3 regions of the Luteibacter sp. RCC_6_2 genome follow, and region 3 is predicted to be linked to each of the others. Evidence: riboswitches for the same ligand, from Rfam matches in the RefSeq annotation. Region 3 holds a riboswitch; each other region holds the start of a gene.
The links. Region 3 has a riboswitch for cobalamin ahead of btuB (TonB-dependent vitamin B12 receptor). Riboswitches for the same ligand answer to the same signal wherever they lie in the genome.
Positions count from the first base shown of each region.

Region 1: linked by a shared signal. The riboswitch ahead of AB6730_RS14375 (TonB-dependent receptor domain-containing protein) and the one ahead of btuB (TonB-dependent vitamin B12 receptor) in region 3 are both predicted to bind cobalamin.
Region 2: linked by a shared signal. The riboswitch ahead of metE (5-methyltetrahydropteroyltriglutamate--homocysteine S-methyltransferase) and the one ahead of btuB (TonB-dependent vitamin B12 receptor) in region 3 are both predicted to bind cobalamin.

Region 1 is NZ_JBFUPQ010000012.1:149,313-155,390, forward strand. It holds gene AB6730_RS14370 (carboxypeptidase regulatory-like domain-containing protein) at 1-1,712, opposite strand, end outside; cobalamin riboswitch at 1,957-2,201, shown strand; gene AB6730_RS14375 (TonB-dependent receptor domain-containing protein) at 2,345-4,231, shown strand; gene AB6730_RS14380 (efflux RND transporter permease subunit) at 4,363-6,078, shown strand, end outside.
Region 2 is NZ_JBFUPQ010000004.1:135,968-142,045, reverse strand. It holds gene AB6730_RS05510 (molybdopterin molybdotransferase MoeA) at 1-81, opposite strand, end outside; gene fusA (elongation factor G) at 155-2,227, opposite strand; gene AB6730_RS05500 (aldo/keto reductase) at 2,815-3,795, shown strand; cobalamin riboswitch at 3,843-4,059, shown strand; gene metE (5-methyltetrahydropteroyltriglutamate--homocysteine S-methyltransferase) at 4,253-6,078, shown strand, end outside.
Region 3 is NZ_JBFUPQ010000003.1:145,234-151,311, forward strand. It holds gene AB6730_RS04000 (diguanylate cyclase) at 1-343, opposite strand, end outside; gene AB6730_RS04005 (hypothetical protein) at 362-643, opposite strand; partial or broken gene AB6730_RS04010 (acyltransferase family protein) at 834-1,916, shown strand; cobalamin riboswitch at 1,934-2,165, shown strand; gene btuB (TonB-dependent vitamin B12 receptor) at 2,286-4,160, shown strand; gene AB6730_RS04020 (hypothetical protein) at 4,186-4,767, shown strand; gene cobO (cob(I)yrinic acid a,c-diamide adenosyltransferase) at 4,791-5,393, shown strand; gene AB6730_RS04030 (cobyrinate a,c-diamide synthase) at 5,390-6,078, shown strand, end outside.

The DNA.
Region 1 (6,078 bases), on a different contig from region 3:
CGCAGGCCGATGGATGCGAGCCAGCGGTCGCTGATCTGCCACTTGTCTTCGATAAACTGCGCTTCCTGCTCCACCTTGACGTTGGCACCGGTCTGGAACAGGCGCTTCTGTGCGAAGTAGTCCACGCCCGGCGGCGCGACGATACCGCGGCTGGGAATATCGCCAGCCGGGCCATAGATCCAGCGGTAGCCACCTTCGTAGATGTTGCCGGAGAACGATTCCAAGGTCTGGTTGTCGACGCCCGCGCGGAGATCGTGATCGCCGATGACGTATTCGACATCGAGGCGCCAACCGTGCGTCTTGTCCTTGGCGCCCTCGCCAAGGACCGTGCCGTTGACGAGACCGCAACCGGTAATGCGCTCGGAGAGGCCGCGGTTATCGAGAATCCACGGGCAATTCGGGTTGCTCGCGTAATTGAGATTACGTTCGTGCACCGTCTTGGTATGACCGTACAAGGCGTTGATGGTCAGATCGTCGGTGATGTAGCCCGTGTACTTGCCGATGTAGACGTCGCCACCCGGCGCCGAACCCGCGGCGGCGTCGAAATTCTTGAGGTTGTCGGTACCGATGTAGCCACCACGCGCGCCGACATTGTAGTCATACGCGTAGACACTGCGCTCGACATTGCTCTTGTCGCCGAGGCCAGTGATTTCGAGCAGATGGTTATCGGTGATGTTCCAGTCGACCTTGGCGAGCCACTTGGTCGCCTTCGACTCCTGATAGGTGCGCTGCGGAGCGGTGATGCTGCTGGTGTTGCGGCTATCGGAACGGGTGAAGTCGCCTGCTGCGAACAGGAACAACTTGTCCTTGATCAGCGGACCGCTCACATAGCCCGTGTACTGCACATCGGTGCTCTTGTTGCGCTTGCGGTCCTGCCAGAGCGTGCCGTCTTCGCGATAGATGCTGCGCGGGGTCTGACGCAGGCCTTGCGGCGTCACGTACAGACCGACGCCGCCTTTCCACTCGTTACCACCGCGCTTGGTCACGATGTTGATCACGCCACCCGTCGAACGGCCGTATTCCGCGCCGTAACCACCGGTGTAGATCTGCTGCTGGTCGATCGCGTCGAACGGAAGACTGGTGAAGCCGAGGCCGGTCAATGCGTTGGTGACCGAGTAACCGTTAATGTAGTACTGGTTTTCGGAGGCGGAAGCGCCACCGAACGAAGCGACGTTGCCGTAACGCGCATCGCCGGCGACGACGCCCGGCGCGAGCAGCGCCGCAGCGGTAACGTCGCGCGCCAGGGGAATTTTCTGCAACTGTTGTGAGGTCAGTACGGTACGGGAGTCCACCGACGACACGTCGATGGCCGGCAACGCGTTGCCCGTGACCTGCACCCCTTCGAGGTTCTGCGCCTCGGTCGTCGTGGCGGAGCCGGCGAAGGACACATCCACGCCGCCGCCGAGCGCGACCTGCACGTCGTTGCGGGTCTCGACGGTCTGGCCGCCGCGTTCCACGGTGACCTTGTAGCGACCGACCGGCAGCGAACTGGCGCGGTAGCGGCCATCGGCATCGACGCCGACATCGCGGGTCAGGCCGGTATCCAGGTTCTGCAGGTGGACGACGGCGCCTTCAGGCTGCGCGACGCGGCCGAAGACGACACCGGAAGCATTGGACTGGGCGAGCACGGCGCCGCTGGCGAAGCAGAGGGCGAGCGCGGTGCAAAGGGTCGATCGGCGCAGTACGCCGGTACGCTTGGTGGAACGTTGCATGTCTTGTCTCCCCGATAAACAGCAAAGTAAGCCGGCCACAAGAGGTGGCCGAGCTCGTTTGACGCCGTCTCATGGGCCTCCGGTACCCATCCCCCCCGGGATGCGGCCTGGCTGCTCATGCTCCCCGTGCGCAAGTAATTGCGCCCGACGGCTATCGGTTGCGGTTGTAATCGAATTATTTTGCGCACGTCAAGTGCATGTTAAGAATTCCGTTAAGTATCCGTGACAGTTCGGAGCCCGCCCGGTACCATCGGCCGGTTCGGGTGTCCCGACCGGCCAAGGCCGGAGAGGATGAAACGGGAAGCCGGTGCACCACGTCGTGGCAAGGCCGGCACTGCCCCCGCAACGGTAAGCGTCCATCGGGGCAGGTCGTCAGACCTTTCTCATGGAACCGGCCCACGCCACTGCGCAAGCGGGAAGGCACCGGTTCCGCCACCCCATGGGTGGCTGGCGCGAGTCCGGAGACCGGCCCGATGAACGTCCCGCCCCCTGTGGCGGGCGTCCCTGTTTCGGTCGATTCGCGGAGGGCGGATCCGGGCAGCCACCGGGTTCCCGCCCGTTCGCCGTTCGTCGCACGTCCTCCTCGAGCGCCCTTCGCGCATTGCCGCCTGGCGGCTGAGGAAGACGGTTCCATGAAGAAGACCCTGCTCGCGGCGGCCCTGCTGTCGTCCATCGCCGCGGCCCACGCCGCCGACGAAGCGGCGCCCGACCGGCTCGACCCGGTCGTGGTGACCGCCAATCGCGCCGCCACGCCACTGGACGAGGTGCTCGCGCCGGTCACCCTGATCACCCGCGAGGACATCGAGCGCCTGCAGCCGGTGAGCGTGCAGGACCTGCTCACCGGTTTGCCGGGCGTGACGATCGCCAATGCCGGCGGCATCGGCCAGCAGACATCGTTGTTCATGCGCGGCACCAACTCGTCGCACACCCTGGTGCTGCTGGACGGCGTCCGCGTGGGCACCGTGGGTGCGGGCTTGCCCGCCTACGAGCAGCTTCCCGTGGAACAGATCGATCACATCGAGATCGTCCGTGGCCCGCGTTCCGCGCTGTACGGCTCCGACGCCATCGGCGGCGTGATCCAGATCTTCACCCGCCATGGCCAGGCCGGCGAAGCCCCCACGCCGACGCTCTCGGTGACCGGTGGCAGCCATGGCTATTCGGCAGGCCAGGTGGGCGTGTCCGGTGGCAGCCAGCACGGCTGGTACAACGCCAGCCTGGGCGGGCAGTACACGGCCGGCATCAACGCCTGCCGCATAGGTGCCGCCACCGCCTTCGCCGGCTGCTTCACCGACGAACCGGACCACGATGCCTCCCGCACCTATAACGGCGCGCTGTCCGGCGGCTATCGCTGGGACGACGGCACGGAACTGACCGGCAGCTGGCTGCGCAGCAAGGGCGACATCGAATACGACGGCGACTTCCAGAACCTCACCCGCCGCTCGCAGCAGGTGGCCGGCGCGAAGCTGGCGTTCGACGTGCTGTCGAACTGGCGCATGTCGCTCAGCCTCGGCCAGAACCAGGACCGCGCCGACAATTACCTCAATGGTGCCGACAAGACCCTCGACTTCGTCCATTACGGCGTGGACAAGGCCCGCGTCGGCTACCTCTATTCGAAGCGCAACCAGGCGTCCTGGCAGAACGACTTCACGCTCGCGAAGGACCAGACGCTGAGCGCGGGCGTCGACTTCCAGCAGGAAAAGCTGAAGAGCGATACGGATTATCTGAAGGACTCGCGCAACAACACGGGCGTGTTCGCGCTCTACCAGGGCCTGTTCGGCCCGCACGAGATCCAGCTGTCGGCACGCCACGACCACAACACCCAGTTCGGCAACCACACGACCGGCTCGGCGGCCTATGGGTTCCGTTTCGACAACGGCATGAAGATCACCGCCTCGTACGGCACGGCTTTCCATGCGCCGACGTTCAACGATGAGTTCTACCCTTACGGCGCGCCGGTGAACCTGAAGCCGGAAACCTCGCGCACGGCCGAGATCGGCCTCTCGGCGCGGCCGGGCATCTGGAACTGGGCGGTGAACGCCTATCAGACCACGGTCGACGACCTGATCGGCTTCGATGCGAACTTCCTGCCGGTGAACGTGAGCAAGGCGCGCATTCGTGGGCTGGAAGGACAGCTCGGCGCCGACGTCGACGGTTGGCACCTGCGGGCCTATGCCACCCTCCAGCAGCCGAAGAACCGCGACTCGGGCGTGCAAGAGGACAACCTGCTGGCGCGCCGTCCCGAGCGCACCGCACGGGTCGACCTCGACAAGGACCTCGGCCGCTTCACCGTCGGCGGCTCGGTCTACGCGGCCGGGTACAGCTACGACGACGCGGCCAACACCCGCCGGCTCGGCGGCTACGCCACGGCCGACCTCCGGGCGACCTGGCACCTGGACACCGACTGGAGCGTGCAGGGTCGCGTCGCCAACGTCGCGGACAAGCGCTACGAAACGGCGGCGTTTTACAACCAGTTGGGGCGAACGGTCTACCTGACCGTTCGCTACGCACCCGGCCACTGACGCGCTCGCCGCATGAACGGGGCACCCCTGCCTTCCGGCAGGGCCCCCACTAAAGGCACACGCGACGAAACCAGCGGAACGTCATAAAGTTCGCGGGCGCGGGGAGCCTTCCCGCGATCACAGGAAGTGTCGTGAACTTTTTTGCACCATTCATTCGCCGGCCGATCGGCACCTCGTTGCTCGCGGCGGGCCTGACCCTCGCCGGCGCGATCGCATACATGCTGCTGGGCGTCGCCGCGTTGCCTTCGATCGAGGTGCCGGCGGTCTTTATCCAGGCGCAGATGCCCGGCGCCAACGCGCAGACCATGGCATCGACGGTCATCGCGCCGCTGGAGCGCCACCTGGGCCAGATCCCGGGCGTCGACCAGATGTACTCCAACAGCACGGAGAACTCCGGCTTCGTCCGCGTCCGCTTCAACATGGACCGCTCGACCGACGCCGCCGCCCGCGACGTGCAGGCCGCGATCAATGCGGCGGCCGCCGACCTCCCGGCCGGCATGCCCTCGCCACCGCAGTACTTCAAGTTCGACACGGGCCAGATCCCGGTGCTGCTGGTCGCGATGACCTCGAAGACCATGCCACCGGACAAGCTCTATGACGTGGTCGACACGCTGATCCGCCCGGCGGTGGCGCAGATCGACGGCGTCTCGCGCGTACAGGTGTTCGGCGGCACGCCCCATGCGGTCCGCATCGAACTGGACACGAACGCCCTGGCGGCGAAGCGGCTGACCGCGAACGACGTCTCCAACGCCTTGCAGGCGGCCAACGTGAACTCGCCGCAGGGCGTGCTCTCCGATGGCGAGACGCAGATGACGGTGATCGCGAACGACGGCCTGCGCGACCCGAAGGACTTCGCCAACATCCTGATCGCCATGCGTGACGGGGTGCCGGTACGGCTCTCGGACATCGCCAATGTCCACAGCGGCCAGCAGGACCAGTTCCAGGCCGCGTGGTTCCAGGGCGAGCGCTCGGTCACCATGCAGATCAGCAAGCGCCCCGAGGCGAACTCCATCGCCACGGCGGAAGCCATCCGGGCGGCCTTGCCACGGTTCCAGGCGCTGCTGCCGGCGGACGCGAAGGTCACGCCGATCTTCGACCTGACCCAGACCACGCAGTCCGCGCTGCACGAGGTCAAGGTCGCGCTGATGATCAGTATCGTCATGGTCATCATGGTGATGCTGGTGTTCCTGCGCCGCCTGGGACCGACGATGATCGCCACGCTCAGCGTGCCGCTGTCGCTGGCCGGTGCCTTCGTGGTGATGTGGACGCTCGGCTATACGCTGAACACGATGTCGCTGATGGCGCTGGTGCTTTGTATCGGCTTCGTCGTCGATGACGCCATCGTGGTCATCGAGAACATCGTCCGGCACATGGAGAACGGTGCGAAACCCATGGCCGCGGCGCTGGAAGGCGTGCGCGAGATCGGTTTCACGGTGATCTCCATCACGCTGTCGCTGGTGGCGGTGTTCGCGCCGCTGCTGTTCGGCAACAACATGATCACCAAGCTGCTCCGCGAGTTCTCGGTGACGCTCGCCGCGGCCGTGCTGATCTCGGCGGTGGTGTCGCTGACGCTGACCCCGGCCTTGTGCGCGCACTACCTCAAGCATGACGCGCCCGACCGCAAGGCGAGCCGTTGGGAGCTGGCGCTGGAGCGTTTCGACCGGGGCTTCCTCGGGGTTTACCAGCGCGCGCTCGACTGGGCGATGCGCCACCGCCGCCTGATGCGCTGGCAGCCCTTGATCCTGCTCGCCGCGACGGTCGTGCTGGCCATCGCCGTGGTCAAGACGGCCGGTGGCAACTTCATGCCCGACGAGGACACCGGCATGCTGCAGGCGCAGATCAGTGCC
Region 2 (6,078 bases), on a different contig from region 3:
CGCATCGAGGGCGACCTGCTCCACGTCGAGCGGCCGGACTTCGGCAAGCAGGCGTGCCAGCGCTTCGGGGTAGGAAATCATGGGCGAAGCGTAACCCGCCCACACGCAGCCGTGTAGGAGCAAAGGGCGGCCCCATGGCCGCCCTTGCCTCGCGTCACGCCGAACGGCGTGACTGTTCCTGCATCGCCGCCGGCCGGTAGGCATGGAACGCCACCGTGGCGGACGCACGCCCCTGGCTCAACGAACGCAAGGCGGTGCTGTAGCCGTCGAGCTGTGCCAGGGGCACGTCGGCGTCGATCTCCGTGCGTTCCTGGCGGTCGACGAGGTTGACGATCTGCCCGCCGCGACGTTGCAGGTCGCCCAACACATCGCCCACCGCCGAACCCGGGGCACTCACCGACACACGCATCACCGGCTCCAGCAGCACCGTGCCCGTGGCTTCCAGCGCCGATTTCACCGCGATCTGCGCTGCGCGATGGAAGGCGGTCTCGTTCGAATCCACGGCATGGGCCTGCCCATCCAGCACGACGACCGCCGCGCCCACCACGGGATAGCCTCGCGGCCCTTCCACCAGCGCCGCGGCGACGCCTTTTTCCACCGCCGCCTGGAACTGCTTGGGAATGACGCCGCCCGTGGTGCGGTCCTCGAAGCGGTTGCTCTCCTCGCCGGTCGGCGTGACCGTCAACACCACGCGTGCGAACTGGCCGCTGCCGCCGGTCTGCTTGGCGAGCTTGCCCTCCACGGCGCCGGACGCGGCCGCCGGGGTTTCCTGGTAAGCCACGCGCGGCGAACCCGTGCGCACCTGCACGCCCCACTCGCGGCGCAGGCGCTCCACCATCACTTCCAGGTGAAGTTCGCCCATGCCCCAGACCAGGGTTTCGCCGGTGTCCGGATCGGTGCCGACGCGGAACGACGGGTCCTCCTGCGCGAGGCGGGCAAGACCGTTGCCCAGCTTGAGCAGGTCGGCGGAACGCTCGGGCGACAGCCGCCACGACAGCACGGCCGGTTGCGCCTGGATGGTCTCCAGCCGTACGCGGCGGTGCGTATCGGACAACGTCTCGCCCGTCGCCACGTCTTTCCAGCCCGCGATGGCGACGATGTCTCCCGCCTCGGCGGCATCCACCGCCTCGGTGTCTTCGGCACGCACGACGGCAAGCCGGCCGATCCGCTGCACACGATCGGTACCGCTACGCCACACGGCGTCGCCGACGCTCAACCGGCCCGAGTACACCCGGATAAAGGCCAGCGGACCGTGCGCCTGGTTGACCACCTTGAAGACGAGCGCCGCCAACGGCGCGTCCGCATCGGGCGCGACCATCAGGTCGCCTTCGTCGGTATGGCCGACCACGGCCGGACGATCCAGCGGCGACGGCAGGTACGCGACGAACGCATCCAGCAGCGGTTCGATGCCGACGTTGCGGAACGCCGAGCCCGGAAGTACCGGCGAGCCGGCACCCGCGAGCGTGCCGCGTCGAAGCGCCGCCGTGAGCGCCGCCGCGTCGATCGGCTGCTCGGCGAGCCAGAGCTCGGCCAGCGTGTCGTCACGATCGGCCACGGCGGCCACGAGTTCGGCACGCGCGTCCGCATACACCGCGCGTTCGCTCTCCGTCCACGGTTGGACCGCGCGCGTGCCGGCCTCGTCGAAACGCCAGGTGCGTTCCGCCACGAGGTCGACGAGGCCCGTCATGTGTTCGCCTTCGACGATCGGGCGCGCCACCACCCATGGGTTCGCACCGAGCTTGTCGCGCATCTGCCCGACCACCGCATCGAAGTCCGCTCCCGGGCGGTCCATCTTGTTGACGAACGCCATCAGCGGCACGCCGTGCCGGCGCGCCTGATGCCAGACGGTTTCGGATTGCGGCTGCACGCCGGCCACGCCGGAGAACACGGTGACGGCACCATCGAGCACGCGCAGCGAGCGCTCGACCTCGATCGCGAAGTCGATGTGTCCCGGCGTATCGATCAGGGTCAGGCGATGCGGCTGGCCGCCTTCCGGCGTCCAGTTCGCGCGCACGGCAGCGGCGCCGATCGTGATGCCACGCTCGCGCTCGAGTTCCATGTGATCGGTGGTGGTGGCGCCATCGTGCACCTCGCCGGTACGGTGGATCGTGCCGGTCTTGTAGAGCAGGCGTTCGGTGAGCGTGGTCTTGCCCGCGTCGACGTGCGCGATGATGCCGAGGTTGCGCCAACGGCCGACGGGGATCTGGGTTTCGCGGGTGGTACTCATGGCTAACAGTTCCTGATGGGGTCGCCAGGGGCTCGGATGTCATCTCGAGCGAGGCACTCCCCGATCCGTTTACCGCCGCCCCTGGCTGAGCGGGACGGTCAGGATCGGGGGTCGCGGCAGTTCTTCATGGCACGCTGCTCCAAAAGGTGGGTTCACAAGGAAATTCGAGACAAAAAAAAGCACCCTTGCGGGTGCTTTCGGTGTTCCTGGCAGCCGGTGCGACGTCTTACGACGAAGCTCCGCCAGGCACGGAACGCGCGCACCCGCGACGCGCCCATGGGGCGATCGGTGGGACGTGCATCAAATCGTGCTTGCAGCGGAACATGGCTTGGCTCTCGTGACAGGAGGCGAATGCTACGCCCGGGCCGGTTGACCGGCAAGGTGCGTCGTCTTCGCGTTGGGCTCCTAGATAGGGACGCCTGGGTCGGTTTCAAGGGGACCCGGTACCTTCGCTTCCGTGTCGTGATGCTCGCCTTTCACATGACGCGATTGTCATGATCGACGGGGCTGCCGACATTTACAGTATGTGGTTACCGATGTATCCGGGTCCGGATACCGCCCCATCCATACGTGTCTTGGAGTCCCGCATGCGCTACGTCAAACTCGGCCGTACCGGCCTGGACATTTCCCCCCTGGTCCTTGGCTGCATGACTTACGGCGTGCCCGAGCGCGGCAACCACGCCTGGACGCTCGACGAGGAACAAAGCCGCCCCTTCATCCGCAAGGCGCTCGATCTCGGGATCAATTTCTTCGATACCGCGAACGCGTATTCCGATGGCACGTCCGAGGAAATCGTCGGGCGCGCGCTGAAGGATTTCGCGAGGCGCGACGAAGTCGTGATCGCCACGAAGACCTACTTCCACTGGCGCAAGGGGCCCAATGGCGGCGGTCTTTCGCGCAAGGCCATCTTCCATTCCGTCGACGACAGCCTTCAGCGTCTGGGCACCGATTACATCGACCTTCTGCAGATCCACCGCGCCGATCACACCACGCCGGTCGAAGAGACGCTCGAAGCGCTGCACGACCTGGTGAAGGCGGGAAAAGTGCGCTACCTCGGCGCGTCGTCCATGTATGCATGGCAATTCGCGAAGATGGTCTACACCTCTCGGCTCCACGGCTGGACCGAGTTCGTGAGCATGCAGGACCACTACAACCTGCTCCAGCGGGAGGAAGAGCGCGAGATGATTCCGTTCTGCATCGACCAGGGCATCGCGGTCATCCCGTGGAGCCCGCTGGCACGCGGCCGCCTCACGCGCGACTGGGACGAAACCAGCACCCGCCAGGAGAGCGACGTCTTCGGCAGCACGCTGTACAACGCGACCGCCGAGTCGGACAAGGCGATCGTCGCGGCGGTGAAGAAGGTCGCCGAGGAGCGCGGCGTGCCGCGAGCGCAGGTCGCCCTCTCATGGGTCGCTCACCGCAATGGCATCACCGCACCCATCGTGGGCGCTTCCAAGCCCCATCACCTCGACGACGCCGTGGCGGCGATCGATCTCGTGCTGAGCCCGGAAGAGACGGCGACGTTGGAAGCCGCCTACGGCCCGCATCCCGTCGCAGGCTTCGAATAAGCGACCACTGTCCCTCCCCCGCATTGACTTTGGACGTCCAGAGGGCTAATTTGCCGCTCGTTAGCGGTCTTTATCTTTCTATTCGAATAGGAAGATAAAGCTAAGAGGGAAGCCGGTGGGAATCCGGCGCTGCCCCGCAGCGGTATGTGGAGACGAACCCGTCACAGGCACTGGATCGATGGCGATCCGGGAAGCGGCGGGGGAGGAGACGCCCCGGCGTCACATCCACGAGCCCGAAGACCTGCCGCCAGCCGGAACGAACGCGCCGTCATGGGTGCGTCGCTCCGTCCGGCCTGGGCCGTCGCCTCCTTCCGGGACGCGGCCCGGTTCGCCCGCGGGGGCGAAGGTCGACGGCAAACCCTCATGACCCAGGCATCGCCCATGGGGTTACCGGGCGACGTCCGTGTCATGCGACAAGCCGCCCTTCCCTCCTCTTTCTTTGCGAAGAGGAACAGTCATGCCACACGTCACCTACCCCGGTTTTCCCCGTATCGGTCGCCGCCGCGAGCTCAAGCGCGCGCTCGAAAGTCATTGGAAGGGAAACATCGGCACCGAAGAACTACTCGATATCGCCCGTGAATTGCGCTTGCGACACTGGGCGCTCGCCCGGGACGCGGGTGCCGACAGCGTTCCAGTGAATGATTTCTCGCTCTACGACCACGTGCTCGATGCGGCGGTCATGGTGGACGCCATTCCCGAACGCTACCGACCGCTTCACGATATCGATCCGCTGGGCGGCTACTTCGCCATGGCACGCGGCAGGCAGGACGATCGCGTCGACCTGCCCGCGCTTGAAATGACCAAGTGGTTCGACACCAATTACCACTACATCGTCCCCGAAGTGTCGGCGGGCCAGAGGTTCGCCGCCCGGCCCGGCAAGGTGGTGGGCGAATATCGCGAAGCGGTCGCGGCGGGACATATCGCACGTCCGGTACTGCTCGGCCCGATCACCTTCCTGTACCTCGCCAAGGCGGCCGATGGCAGCGACCCGTTGGCACTCCTCGATGCGCTCCTACCCGCCTGGCTCGGCGTGCTCGACGCCCTTGCCGACGAAGGTGCCGGGTGGGTGCAGGTGGACGAGCCCGTACTGGCGCTCGATCTCGACGATGCCACGCGTGATGCCTTTCGCCGCGCCTATGCGTGGATCGCCACGCAGTCGCGGCTACGCGTACTGGTCGCGACTTACTTCGGTCCACTCGACGGCAATCTCGAACTCGCCATGTCGCTGCCCGTCGCCGGCCTGCACGTCGATCTCGTACGTGCACCGGAGCAACTCGACGCGGTGCTCGCCGCGTTGCCGGCCGACCGTGTCCTCTCGGCGGGTGTGCTCGACGGACGCAACATCTGGTTGAGCGATCCGTCGATCATCCTTCCCCGCATACAGACGCTACGTGATCGCCTTGGCGACGAGCGCTTATGGTTGTCGACGTCTTGCTCCTTGCTGCACGTACCGTTGGACGCCAACGAGGAAAAACGCCTGCCGGGAAGTCTCGCGACATGGTTGTCGTTCGCCCGGCAGAAAATCGCCGAACTACGCCGCTACGCCGACGCCGTCCAGGGCGACGAGGTCGCCCGGCAAGCGCTCGCGCACCAGGCCATGCTGATCGCCGGGCGACAGGACGCGCCCGGGGTCGTGCGTGACGAGGTACGCAAACGCGTTCGCCAGCTCACGGCGCAGTTCGGCCGCCGCCGCTCGGGGTATCCGTTCCGCGCGGCCGTGCAGCGTGAACGATTCGGCCTGCCGGACCTGCCGACGACGACCATCGGTTCGTTTCCGCAGACCGCGACCCTCCGCGTCGCCCGCGCCGCGCATCGCGCAGGCAAACTGGACGACGAGGCGTATGACGCCATCCTGCGCGATGAAGTGCGTCGCGCCGTCGCGTTCCAGGAGGAGGCCGATATCGACGTGCTCGTCCATGGCGAGCCCGAACGCAACGACATGGTCGAGTATTTCGGCGAACAACTCGACGGCTATGCCTTTACGTCATTCGGCTGGGTGCAGAGCTACGGCTCGCGCTGCGTGAAGCCTCCGATCGTCTATGGCGACGTGGCACGGCCCGCGCCGATGACCGTGGCCTGGTCCGCGTTCGCGCAATCGCTGACGAAAAAACCGATGAAGGGCATGCTCACCGGTCCGGTGACGATGCTGCAATGGTCGTTCGTGCGCGACGACCTGCCCCGCGCCGATGTCTGCCGGCAGATCGCACTCGCCTTGCGCGACGAGGTGCGCGATCTCGAAGGAGCGGGCATCGGCATCGTACAGATCGACGAACCCGCCTTGCG
Region 3 (6,078 bases):
GCGTGGCGGTGGCGCGGAAGCGCAGGGTGGCATCGGATGAACCGCCGATCACCGCCTCCAGCAACGGCACCGCGGCTTCGTAATCGCCGGCATAGGCGACCTGCCAGGCCTCCAGATAATGCAGGTGGGCCCGTTGTGCCGCGGTCAGCCGCGGAACGTCGCGGCCGAGCCGCGCCACCGTATCCATGAAGGCGGGATGGTCGGAGGTCTTGGTCGCGTCGGCATGGGCGAGCGTCGCCGTCGCGTCCTCGCCCGGCGTGAGCTGAGCGAGGGCCGCGCCGGCATAAGACGCCAGCGTGAATGCGATCGCCAGTCCCAGCCGGCGTCCGATGCGACCGATCATGCCACCGTGGCCTCGCGCTCAGGCGTCGGAGGGATCGGGGACGTCGGGTGTTTCGGGTGCGTCCTTCGCAGGCGCTTCGGAGTCGTCCTCGTTCTGCGGCGTGTCGCCGAGCTGGATGCTGTTGAAGGTGCCCGGCGCGACGCGGTCGCGCAGCGCTTTCTCGTCACCGGCGAGAATCGCGGCGGCCAACGCGCCATCGACGGCGGCCTCGTCCAGCTCACGGGCCAGTTCAGCCGTGCCGGCGGCGCGTAACGTGGCGTCGCCACCCATGCGTTCCAGGAAATCGATAACGTCAGACATGTTTGCCCCTTGATGAGACGCCGGACCACCTCCCCCGGTGCCCGTGCGCGTGGCGATCATAGCGCGGTGGGACGCGGCCCGTCGGTCTCCACGGCAGGGGCCACCCGCATTTGCCCCGGGAATGCCATGAAGAGGCCCCCGGTCCCGCCGCTGGCGGCTTCACCATGCCCAGGCCAACAGGGGGAAATCCATGCATCGAACGCCAGGCCTCGATTCGCTCCGCGCCATCGCCATCGCCTGGGTGATGCTTTTCCATGGCTACCTCGTCGGCGGCCTCGGCGAAGGCTTCTCGAAACTCGAACAGTCAGGTTGGATGGGCGTCGACCTGTTCTTCGTGCTCAGCGGTTATCTCATCGGTTCCCAGGTGCTGAAATCCCTGGCCGTCACGGGCCGGCTCGACTTCGCCGCCTTTTACGGGCGACGTGCCGTGCGCATCCTGCCGGCGTTCCTCGTCGTGCTCGCACTGTACGTACTGTGGCCGGCGTGGCGGGAAACGCCGGGGATGCAACCGCTGTGGCAGTTCCCCACCTTCACCTTCAACCTGCTGTTCGATAACGGCGGGAACTACGCCTTCTCCCACGTGTGGTCGCTTTGCGTGGAAGAGCACTTCTACCTCGTGTTTCCCATCCTCGCCTTCGCCCTGACGCGCAAGCCGGCCGCGTGGAAATTCGCCGTCATATGCGCCGTCGTGGTCGTCGGCGGCATGCTCGTTCGCGGATGGTCGTGGATGCACTGGTTCGCGCCGGCGCAAGCGGCGGATGACAACGCAGGTACCGTCTACCTGCGCTACCTGTACTACCCGACATGGGCGCGCCTGGATGGACTGCTGGCCGGTGTCGCGCTCGCGGTGTGCGGCGTGTACTGGCCGCAGGTCATGGCGGGGTTGCGTGCACGGCCGAACAGGGTGCTCCTCGGCGGCGTGCTCCTGCTCGCGTCCGCGCTGGTGTTGTTCGACGGTGCACGCACCGGGTTCTGGCCCTGCGTCGCCGGTTACCCACTGATCGCGCTGGCGATGGCCGCCTTCGTCGCCGCGGCCAGCGGGGAGACGTGGCTGGCGCGGCTGGACATCCCGGGTGCGGGCTGGCTGGCCCGTGCCTCCTACAGTCTCTACCTCAGCCACAAGGGCGTCTTCCACCTCGTGCAGTCCGCCCTGGGCGGCCAGTTGGCCGACCATCGGTTCCTGCGTTTCGCCATCTATGCGACCGCGACCCTGGCCGGCGGCGCCGTCCTCCACTACGCGGTCGAGCGGCCCTTCCTGCGCTGGCGCGACAAGCGTGCCGCGCGTTCGGATACACTGTCGCCGCCCAAGGTGATCCACGGCTTCAGCGCCGCGGATTGAAACGGGAATCCGGTGACGTGCGTGGCCTGCCAAGGGCCGCCGCCATTCCGGAGCTGCCCCCGCAACGGTAGGCGAGCAAAAGGTCGGCATCGAGCCACTGTGCCAAGGCATGGGAAGGCGCCGTCCCCGCAGGATTCCCTGCGCTCGCGAGCCCGGAGACCGGCCTCGAGGTACACCGGACAGGCGGAGGGCCATGTCGTGGGTGGCCGACAGCCTTCCGCCGCCGGCGATCCCCGCCATCCCGATTCCCGTCCCTCGCCATTCATGCCGCGCGGGTAGGCGCGGTGAGCAGGGAGTCACCCCGTGTCATTTCGTTCCTCCAGCCTCGCGGTCGCCATCGCGCTGGCCTTCCTCGCGCCGGCCGTGTCTTTCGCCGATGCGTCCACCGATCTCGACCAGGTCGTCGTCACCGCCAGCCGCACCGACCAGACCCTCAACCAGGTGCTCGCCGCCTCCACGGTGATCGACCGGGCCGAGATCGAGCGCTTGCAGCCGCGATCGCTGGCCGACCTGCTGCGCGGCACGCCGGGCGTCTCGATCGCCAACAACGGCGGGCCTGGCAAGGCCACCTCGGTGTTCCTGCGCGGCACCGAGGCCGACCACGTGCTCGTCTTGGTGGACGGCGTGAAGATCGGCTCGGCCACCTCGGGCACCGCGGCCTTGCAGGATATCCCGGTCGACCAGATCGAGCGCATCGAGATCGTGCGCGGCCCGTATTCGAGCCTGTATGGCTCCGACGCCCTGGGTGGCGTCATCCAGATATTCACCCGCCATCCCGAAGGCGGCTTCGTTCCCCACTTCTCCGTGGGCGTCGGCAGTTACGACACGCTGCGTGGCTCGGCGGGCTTCGCCGGCAGGGGTGCCCAGGGTTGGTACGCGGTGGAGGCGAGCCACGACCAGACCGACGGCATCAACGCCTGCCGCGGCAAGCCCAGCCCGGGCGGTGGTGGCTGCTTCACCTATGAACCGGACAAGGACGGCTACCGCGACAACGCACTGTCATTGAAGGGTGGCTGGCGATTCGACGAGCAATGGGATGCGGACGCCAGCGCCACGCGCACGGAAGGACGCAACCACTACGACGGCACCAGCAGCAACGTCGCCGAATCGGCCACCCAGGTCGTCGGCGGCCGCCTGCGCTACAAGCCATCGCAGGACGTGCTGCTCACGGCCAACCTGGGTCGCAGTGAAGACCTTTCCACCGATTACGAGAACGGCGTCTACGCCGATACGTTCAACACGCATCGCGACGTCGCGTCCGTGCAGGCCGACCTTGGCCGCGTGGGTGGCGCCGCCGGCCTCACCACGCTCGGTTTCGACTGGCAACGCGATCGCGTCGTCGGCAATACCGACTATCTGGTGGATGCGCGGCGCAATCACGCGTTGTTCGCGCAGTGGCAGCAGGAGTTCGGAGCCAGTTCGGTACAGGCCGGCCTGCGCCGCGACGAGAACAGCCAGTTCGGAGGAAAGACCACCGGCAGCTTGCAGTACGGCTACGCGCTGACGAAGACCCTGCGCGTCACGGGCAGCTATGGCACCGCGTTCAAGGCGCCGACGTTCAACGACCTCTACTATCCCGACTACGGCAACCCCGACCTCGGCCCCGAGACCTCGCGGAACTGGGAACTCGGTGTACGCGGCACGCCCGGCTGGGGCAACTGGTCGATCAACGCCTTCCAGAACAAGATCGACCACCTGATCGTGTTCGACTCCGGCCTGAGCGGACCGTTGTTTCCCTTTGGCGGGGCGAACAACATCGATCGTTCGCGCATTCGCGGCGTCGAACTGGCGGCGGACACCACCCTTGGTGACTGGCGCCTCGCCGGCAACGCGACGTGGTTGCAGCCGGACGACGATAGCGACGATGCGTCGCACGGCAACCTGTTGCCGCGTCGCGCGCGCCGCACCGCGCATGTCGATGTCGATCGCAGCTTCGGCGCGTTCAGCGCCGGTGCGAGCGTGTTCGCTTCCGGTTACCGCTACGACGATACCGCCAATGCCCATCGGCTCGGCGGCTACGCGCTGACCAACCTGCGCATGGCCTATGCCTTCGACGCGGCCTGGAAGGTCGAACTGTCGGCCAACAACATCTTAGACCGCCACTACGAGACGGCCCGCTACTTCAACCAGCCGGGCCGCAACTGGATGCTCACCTTGCGCTACCAGCCCCGTTCATGACCGCACACACATCGAGGACTATCCGATGAAACCGCTTTCGCGTCCCCTGTTCACCGCCGTCGCCGCCTTGTTCGCCTTGCTCATGATCGGCACGCGTTTCTCCCATTTCGGGGACGCGTTGCACCTGCCCGACGCCTCGATGGGGTTGTTCTTCCTGGGTGGTCTCTACCTGCGCAAGCACCTCGCCTTTCTCGGCTTCGTCGCCCTTTCGGTGCTGATCGACTGGTACTCGGTGAGCTATGCGGGGGTGAGCGACTTCTGCATCACCGTGGCTTACTCGTTCCTGCCGCTGGCGTATGCGGTGCTGTGGTATGCGGGGCGTCTCCTGGCGCCACGCTTCGACGGATCGCTTGCCTCGCACGCCCTCGTCTTCGCGGGCATCGTGGTTGGCGCCACGCTCTCCTATGCGATCTCCAACGGCGCGTTCTACTGGCTGGGTGGCCGTTATACCGAACCGAACATGGACCAGTACGTGCAGCGTTTCGCCCAATGGGCGCCGTTGTTCGTTCGTGCCGCCGCCGGATACGTGCTCGCCGCCCAGCTGGTCCAGGCCCTGGTGTTCCGCTTCGCGCCTCGCGCGGGCGACGGCAAGACGGCCAGCGCATGAACGACACGGTGCCCTGGCAGGACATGGACGAGGATGCTCGCCATCGGGACCGGATGCGCCGCAAGAAGGAGCTGATAGACCGGCGTATCGCCAAGGCGACGATCGACCGCGGCGTACTGGTGGTGAACACCGGCAACGGCAAGGGCAAGAGTTCGTCGGGCTTCGGTATGCTGGCGCGATCGCTCGGCCATGGGTTCCGCTGTGGCGTCGTGCAGTTCATCAAGGGCAGTTTCTCCACCGGCGAGGAGGCGTTTTTCCGCATGTTCGAGGACGGACCGCTGGATTACCACGTCATGGGCGAGGGCTACACCTGGGAGACCCAGGACAAGGCGCGCGACGTGGCCGCGGCGATGGCTGCATGGGAGGTGGCGGAGAGCATGCTTCGCGACCCCGCCTACGACTTCGTGTTGCTCGACGAGCTCAACATCGCCCTGGTGAAGCGCTACATTCCACTCGACCGCGTGCTGGACGCGCTGCGCCTGCGGCCCGAACGGCAGCATGTCGTCGTCACCGGCCGCGGTGCACCCGATGAACTGGTCGCCGCCGCCGACACCGTCACGGAGATGCGCGTGGTCAAGCATGCCTACCAGGCGGGCATCCGCGCGCAGAAGGGCGTCGAGCTGTGAGCCGTACCTGTCCCGCGCTACTGGTTTCCGCGCCTGCGTCGGGGCAGGGCAAGACCAGTGTCACCGCCGCGCTCGCCCGTGCCCATGCGCGGCAGGGACGCCGCGTGCGCGTGTTCAAGACGGGGCCGGATTTCCTCGATCCGATGATCCTGGAGCGTGCGAGTGGGGCGCCGGTGTACCAGCTCGATCCCTGGATGGGTGGGGACGACGACGTTCGCGCACGGCTTCATGCCGCCGCGGGCGACGCGGACCTGATTCTCGTCGAGGGCGTGATGGGCCTGTTCGACGGTGCGCCATCGAGCGCGGACCTGGCCATGGTTTTTGGGCTGCCGGTGATGGCGGTGATCGACGGTAGCGCCATGGCGCAGACTTTCGGCGCGCTGGCCCATGGACTGGCGAGCTATCGCCCCGGCTTGCATGTGCAAGGCGTGCTCGCCAATCGCGTGGGTGGCGCGTATCACGCGGGACTGTTGCGCGACAGCCTGCCCTCGGGCATGGCGTGGTACGGCGCCTTGCCGCGCGATGCGGCCATGGCCTTGCCGGAGCGGCACCTGGGTCTGGTCGCGGCGGCGGAACTGGCCGACCTCGATGCGCGACTGGATGCGCTGGCGGATGCGTTGCTGGTGCAAGGGCCGGTGGAGTTGCCGCCCCCGGTCGTCTTCGATGCGCCGCCGGCGACCGTCCC